Regions from separate parts of the Shinella sp. R2-11 genome, predicted to be linked through region 1. Evidence: predicted binding sites of a transcription regulator. Region 1 holds the regulator's gene; each other region holds the start of a gene.

Evidence for each region. The regulator PhoB, encoded in region 1, activates phosphate uptake and scavenging genes when phosphate is short. The targets are predictions, from matches to a motif close to TGTCATNNANCTGTCAT.
Region 2: ACZ1A1_RS04645 (DUF47 domain-containing protein) is a predicted target of PhoB. The motif match lies at 1,191-1,207, and genes of this name have one in related genera.
Region 3: ACZ1A1_RS16650 (RNA degradosome polyphosphate kinase) is a predicted target of PhoB. The motif match lies at 1,079-1,095, and genes of this name have one in related genera.

The regions. Positions count from the first base shown of each region.
Region 1 covers NZ_JBVAPC010000013.1:63,600-65,862, forward strand. The annotation lists gene ACZ1A1_RS23710 (methyl-accepting chemotaxis protein) at 1-841, shown strand, start outside; gene phoB (phosphate regulon transcriptional regulator PhoB) at 1,098-1,781, opposite strand; gene phoU (phosphate signaling complex protein PhoU) at 1,800-2,263, opposite strand, start outside.
Region 2 covers NZ_JBVAPC010000002.1:34,069-36,331, reverse strand. The annotation lists gene ACZ1A1_RS04655 (TrkH family potassium uptake protein) at 1-440, shown strand, start outside; gene ACZ1A1_RS04650 (hypothetical protein) at 549-1,106, shown strand; gene ACZ1A1_RS04645 (DUF47 domain-containing protein) at 1,232-1,876, shown strand; gene ACZ1A1_RS04640 (anion permease) at 1,876-2,263, shown strand, end outside.
Region 3 covers NZ_JBVAPC010000006.1:163,712-165,974, reverse strand. The annotation lists gene ACZ1A1_RS16660 (AI-2E family transporter) at 1-132, shown strand, start outside; gene hdaA (DnaA regulatory inactivator HdaA) at 165-860, shown strand; gene ACZ1A1_RS16650 (RNA degradosome polyphosphate kinase) at 1,185-2,263, shown strand, end outside.

The DNA.
Region 1 (2,263 bases):
TTCGCACCGCACCGAGCAGCAGGCGGCCAGCCTGGAGGAGACCGCCGCGGCGCTCGACGAACTGACCTCGCAGGTCAATTCCAGCGCCGAGAACGCCCGCGTCGCGGCGAAATCCGTCGACACGGCCAGCAACGACGCCAGCAAGTCCGGCGAAGTGGTGCAGAAGGCGATCGCCGCCATGCACGGCATCGAGCACTCGTCGCGCGAGATCTCCAACATCATCGGCGTGATCGACGACATCGCCTTCCAGACCAACCTGCTCGCGCTCAATGCCGGCGTCGAGGCCGCCCGCGCCGGCGAGGCCGGCAAGGGCTTCGCGGTGGTCGCGCAGGAAGTGCGGGAACTGGCGCAGCGTTCGGCCAATGCCGCCAAGGAGATCAAGACGCTGATCAACACCTCGGAGGTGCAGGTCCGCGAGGGTGTCGATCTCGTCGGCAAGGCCGGCGGCGCGCTGGAGAACATCGCCGAGCAGGTCATCCAGATCAACGGCCTGATCCGCCAGATCTCGTCCTCGGCCTCCGAGCAGGCGGTCGGCCTCAAGGAGATCAACGCGGCCGTCAACCAGATGGACCAGGTGACGCAGCAGAACGCCGCGATGGTGGAGGAAACCACCGCCGCCTCGATGGCGCTCAACGACGAGGCGCAGACGCTGAAGACGCTCGTCGCCCGCTTCCGCGCCGGCGCCGCCGCCATGGCCGCCCAGCAGCCGGTCCAGCAGGCCACGCGCCCGCAGGCCCAGCCGCAGCGCGCCGCCTACCAAGCCCCGCGCAGCACGGCCCGCGCCATCCCGCAGGTCGCCGGCAACACGGCGCTCGCCCAGGACGACTGGGAAGAGTTCTGAGACCTGGCGACAGGATGAAGAAAGGAGGCCGGCGGAAACGCCGGCCTTTTTGTTGACGGCCCTCGCTCCCCCCGTCAGCGTCATCCTCGGCCTTGTGCCGAGGATCTGCCAGCGCATCGGGAAATAGATGCCCGGGACAGGCCCGAGCATGACGAAGGAGAGGGTTTCGGGCTGTCAGAAATGCCGGCCGGAAGCCCTCCAAACGCAAACAGGCCCCGAAGGGCCCATTTCCGTCCTTGGGAGGAAGGTCGTCCGGTCAGGCTTCCAGCGAATAGCCGGCGCCGCGGACCGTGCGGATGACATCCTGCATGTTGGCGAAGTTGAGCGCCTTGCGCAGGCGGCCGACATGGACGTCGACGGTGCGCTCGTCGACATAGATGTCGTGGCCCCAGACGCCGTCGAGGAGCTGCGAGCGGGAGAAGACGCGGCCGGGCGAGGTCATCAGGAATTCCAGCAGGCGGAATTCCGTCGGGCCGAGGCGGACCTCGCGGGTGCGGCGGTGGACGCGGTGCGTGTCGCGGTCGAGCTCGATATCGCCGCAGCGCAGCACCGTCGAGACGACCTCGGGCTTGGCCCTGCGCAGCATGGCGCGCACGCGAGCGACCAGTTCCGGCGTCGAGAAGGGTTTCACCACATAGTCGTCCGCGCCGGTGGCAAGGCCGCGCACGCGCTCGCTCTCCTCGCCGCGCGCCGTCAGCATGATGATCGGCAGGCGCTCGGTCTCGGGCCTCTGGCGCAGGCGCCGGCAGAGCTCGATCCCGGAGACGCCGGGCAGCATCCAGTCGAGGATGAGGAGATCCGGCATGCGCTCCTGCAGGCGCATCTCGGCCTCGTCGCCGGAGAGGATCGTGTCGACCTCGAAACCTTCGGCTTCGAGATTGTAGCGCAGGAGGACGCTGAGCGCCTCCTCGTCTTCGACGACGGCTATTCTGGGCACCATGTGTCGAACCCTATTCGCTTACTCGGAGGCGTCGGCAACGTCGGCGGCGACGACGGAGGTCGAGGTATCGTCCTTCGGACGCTCGCCTTCCGGCTGCGAGCCGGTGGCCATGTAATAGATGGTTTCGGCGATGTTGGTCGCATGGTCGCCGATGCGCTCGATGTTCTTGGCGCAGAACAGGAGATGCGTGCAGGGCGTGATGTTGCGCGGGTCTTCCATCATGTAGGTGAGGAGCTCGCGGAACAGCGAGGTGTAGATCGCGTCGATCTCGTCGTCGCGCTCGCGGATGGCCTTCGCCTTGTCGACCGAGCGGGTGGCGTAGACGTCGAGCACTTCCTTGAGCTGCATCAGGGCGAGTTCGGCAAGGTGCTCCAGGCCGCGGGCGAGCTTGCGCGGCATGCCCGAGCTCTGCACGGCGATGACGCGCTTGGCGGTGTTCTTGCCGAGGTCGCCGACGCGTTCCAGCTCGGCGGCGATGCGGA
Region 2 (2,263 bases), on a different contig from region 1:
CCTTCCTCGGCGGCTGTTCGGGCTCGACGGCGGGCGGCCTCAAGGCCTATCGCCTGATCATCCTCTTCAACTCCATCCGCACCGGCCTCTACCGCCTCATCTATCCCGACGGCATCCATGCCGTGCGCTACGGCTCGATGACGGTCGATGCCGACCTGCAGCGCAACGTCTTCCTGTTCTTCATCACCTATGTCTCGATCTCCGCCATCGGGGCGATCCTGCTCGGCCTGATGGGCTACGACGTGCTGACCGCCGTCTCGGCTGCGGCGACCTCGCTTTCCAACGTGGGTCCGGGCGTCACGCCGGAGATCGGCCCCGCCGGCACCTTCACCGTGTTCCACGACGCGGCGCTCTACGTGCTCTCCTTCCTCATGCTGCTCGGGCGCCTCGAAATCCTCACCGTGCTGGTCATCCTGACGCCGCTCTTCTGGAAGAGCTGACGAGAGCCCCGGACAAAGCTCCGGCCGTCCTTGACTGTTGCCACGCTTCTTCGCATCCTGCCCGCAATCCGGCTGGAGGAAGACTGAATGTCCGTGTGGAAGTCCCTGATGCGTTTGACCTTTGTCGCCGCGCTCGCGCCGACGCTCGCGCTTGCCGGCCCCCTCGCGGACGCCGCGAAGAAGGCGGAGGAACAGGCCGCCGCCGGCGACACGGTCGGCGCGCACAACACGATCCGCGACGCCTACGGCGCCTTCGCCGCGACGCTCCCCTTCTCCATCGGCAAGGCGATCTTCGTCGCCGCGCCGCCGCAGGGCTACGGCATGTATGCCACCCGGCCCGATTCCAGCTTCAAGGCGGGCGAGGCGCTGATCTCCTATGTCGAACCGGTCGGCCTCACCTGGCGCGCCGTCGACGGCGGCCTCCTGGAATCGCATTTCACCGTCGACCTCGAACTACTCGATCCCAAAGGCACCAGGCTTGCCGAGCAGAAGGCCTTCGGCTCCTTCGACTTCAAGGGCAGCGTGCGTAACCAGGAGGTCTTCGCCAAGCTGACGCTCAATCTCACGAGCCCGCCGGCCGGCGACTACGTGCTGCGCTACCGCTTCCGCGACAGCGCCAGCGGTGCGGTCGCCATCAGCGAGCAACCCTTCAAGATCGTGCCCTGAGCGGGTGCGCGTCCCGTTTACCGCAGTGCAAGAGAAATTGTGACAAGGCCGAATCAACGCTTTCCAGCGCGTTGACGGTCAATTATGACAGCCGCATGACAACCCCAGCCACATAAGGGGCATCCATGCTTTCGCTGTTTCGCAAACTCATGCCGCGCGAAGACCGTTTCTTCGATCTCTTCGAGCAGCATTCCCGCACTGTCGTCGGCGCTGCCGAATCGCTCCGCACGCTGCTTGCCGGCGGCCCGGACATGGAAAAGCACTGCGACCGGATCGTCGAACTGGAACACCAGGCCGACGAGATCACCCATGAAGTCCTGCAGGCGGTACGCCGCAGCTTCATCACGCCCTTCGACCGCGGCGACATCAAGGACCTGATCCAGTCGATGGACGATGCCATCGACATGATGCACAAGACGGTCAAGACCATCCGCCTCTACGAGCAGACGAGCTTCCAGCCCGGCATGCAGGAAATGGGCGAGGCCGTCGTCAAGGCCGCCCATCTCATCGCCGAGGCGATCCCGCTGCTCGACAAGATCGGCGTGCATGCCGGCCGCCTCAGCACCATCGCGGAAGAGATCACCCGCGTCGAGGGCCGCTCCGACGAACTGCACGACCGCGGCCTGAAGGACCTCTTCAGGGAATTCGGCAAGACCGATCCGATGGCCTATATCATCGGCAGCGAGATCTACGGGGAACTCGAGAAGGTCGTCGACCGCTTCGAGGACGTCGCCAATGAAATCAGCGGTATCGTGATCGAGAACGTCTGATGGACGCCACGCTCGCCCTTCCGCTGCTGGTCGGCCTCGTCGGCATCGCGCTCGTCTTCGACTTCCTGAACGGCCTGCACGACGCGGCGAATTCCATCGCCACGATCGTCTCCACGCGCGTGCTGCGCCCGCAATACGCCGTCGTGTGGGCGGCCTTCTTCAACTTCATCGCCTTCCTGTTCTTCGGCCTGCACGTCGCCGAGACGCTGGGCAAGGGCATCATCGATCCCTCCATCGTCAGCCCGCTGGTCATCTTCTCGGCGCTGATGGGGGCGATCATTTGGAACGTCGTCACCTGGGTCTTCGGCATCCCGTCGAGCTCCTCGCATGCGCTGATCGGCGGCCTCGTCGGCGCGGGCCTCGCCAAGACCGGCTTCGACGCCGTCG
Region 3 (2,263 bases), on a different contig from region 1:
ATCGCGGTGCCGGCGGCCGCCGCCGTGGGCGTGCTTGTCCGCTTCGGCCTCAGGCGCTACCTTGACAGCGACCTCTATTACGGCAGCAGCAAGCCCATCTTTCTCGAAGAGAGCACGCCGGAAGACGAATAGGCGGCAAGAGTTCAGAGTACCGAGTAATGTCCATGACGTCGCGCAAGACAGCCGAACAGTTGCCGCTGGCCTTCGGGCACGATCCCGCCACGGGCCGCGACGACCTGCTCGTCGCCGAGCCCGTCGATGCGGCCGTCGCGATGATCGACGCCTGGCCGCACTGGCCGGCGCCCGTCGTCATCATCGCCGGGCCGATCGGCTCGGGCAAGTCGCACCTCGCCGCGATCTGGCGCGAGAAGGCCGGCGCGGCGCTGATCGAGCCGGAGCCGGGCAGGGGGGCGGAAGCGGCGGCCGAGCGCGGGCCCGTGCTCATCGAGGATGCCGACCGCAAGGGCTTCGACGACCGCACGCTCTTCCACGTCATCAACAATGTGCGCCAGCACGGCCACACGCTGCTCATCACCAGCCGGCTCTGGCCGATGTCCTGGCCGGTCGACCTGCCGGACCTGCGCTCGCGCCTCAAGGCGGCGACGGTGGTGGAGATCGGCGAGCCGGACGACGAACTGCTCTCACAGGTCATCGTGAAACTCTTCGCCGACCGCCAGCTCTTCGTCGACGAGAAGCTGGTGGCCTATATCGTGGCGCGCATGGAGCGCTCGCTGGAGGCCGCGCAGACGCTGGTGGAACGGCTCGACCGCCTCGCGCTCGCCCGCGGCAGCCGTATCACGCGGACGCTGGCGCAGGAGGTGCTGGGTGAAATGGTGGGCAGCGGGGATTTCGAGGAATAGGTCGGGGCAGGAGTGTGCGAAGGCCTGCGAAGACTGGGCCCCTCATCCGGCCTGCCGGCCACCCGCAGGCGGGGAGAAGGGGATATGCCGCACTGGTTTCCCAAACTTTCAACGCTGCGTGGGGCACGTCCCCTCTCCCCGCTTGCGGGGAGAGGGCTAGGGTGAGGGGCAAAGCTCCACACACGATTGTCCCCCGAATTCCACCGCCCCCGATTGACTGTCACAGTTCTGTCGTCAAACTGCGCTAAGCGCTTCGTGGAAAAGCATAAATCGTTTCCCGTTCGAAGCTGCGTCGAACAGGTGGCCAACCGGGCGGAACATCCAATGGATACAGCGACTTCCGATCTTTCTCAGGAAAAGCCCGCCGAGGGCGCGCGCCCCGATGGCGCTTCCGTCGATATCGAAGCGCTGATGGCGAGCCCCGAGCGTTTCATCAACCGCGAATTCTCCTGGCTCCAGTTCAACCGCCGCGTCCTGGAAGAAACGCTGAACACCGCCCATCCGCTCCTGGAGCGCGTGCGGTTCCTCTCCATCTCGGCCGCCAACCTCGACGAGTTCTTCATGGTGCGCGTCGCTGGCCTCGAAGGGCAGGTGCGCCAGGGCGTCGGCATCCGCAGCCCGGACGGCAAGACCTCGGCCGAGCAGCTCGACGATATCCTGAAAGAGATCGACAACCTCCAGATGGAGCAGCAGGCCTCGCTCGCCGTGCTCCAGCAGTATCTCGCCAAGGAAGACATCCTCATCGTCCGCCCGACGGCGCTTTCCAGCGACGACAGGGTCTGGCTGCAACAGGAATTCATCCAGTCGATCTTCCCGGTGTTGACGCCGCTTTCCATCGATCCGGCGCACCCGTTCCCCTTCATCCCCAACCTTGGCTTCTCCATCGGCCTCCAGCTCGAAAGCACGATGGGCAAGGAGCCGATGACGGCGCTCCTGCGCCTGCCCGTCGCGCTCGACCGCTTCATCCGCCTGCCGGATTCCGGCGGCGCGATCCGCTACATCACGCTGGAGGATGCCGTCGGCCTCTTCATCGGCAAGCTCTTCCCGGGCTATATCGTGCGCGGCTCGGGCACGTTCCGCATCATCCGCGACAGCGATATCGAAGTGGAGGAAGAGGCGGAAGACCTCGTGCGCTTCTTCGAGACGGCGCTGAAGCGCCGCCGCCGCGGCTCGGTGATCCGCATCGAGACCGACTCGGAAATGCCGGAATCGCTGCGCCGCTTCGTCGTCGGCGAGCTGAACGTGCCGGACAACCGCGTTGCCGTCCTGCCGGGCCTCCTCGCCCTCAACACGCTGTCGGAGATCGCCAAGGCGCCGCGCGACGACCTGAGGTTCGAGCCCTACAATGCCCGATTTCCCGAACGCGTCCGAGAGCACGCCGGAGACTGCCTCGCCGCCATCCG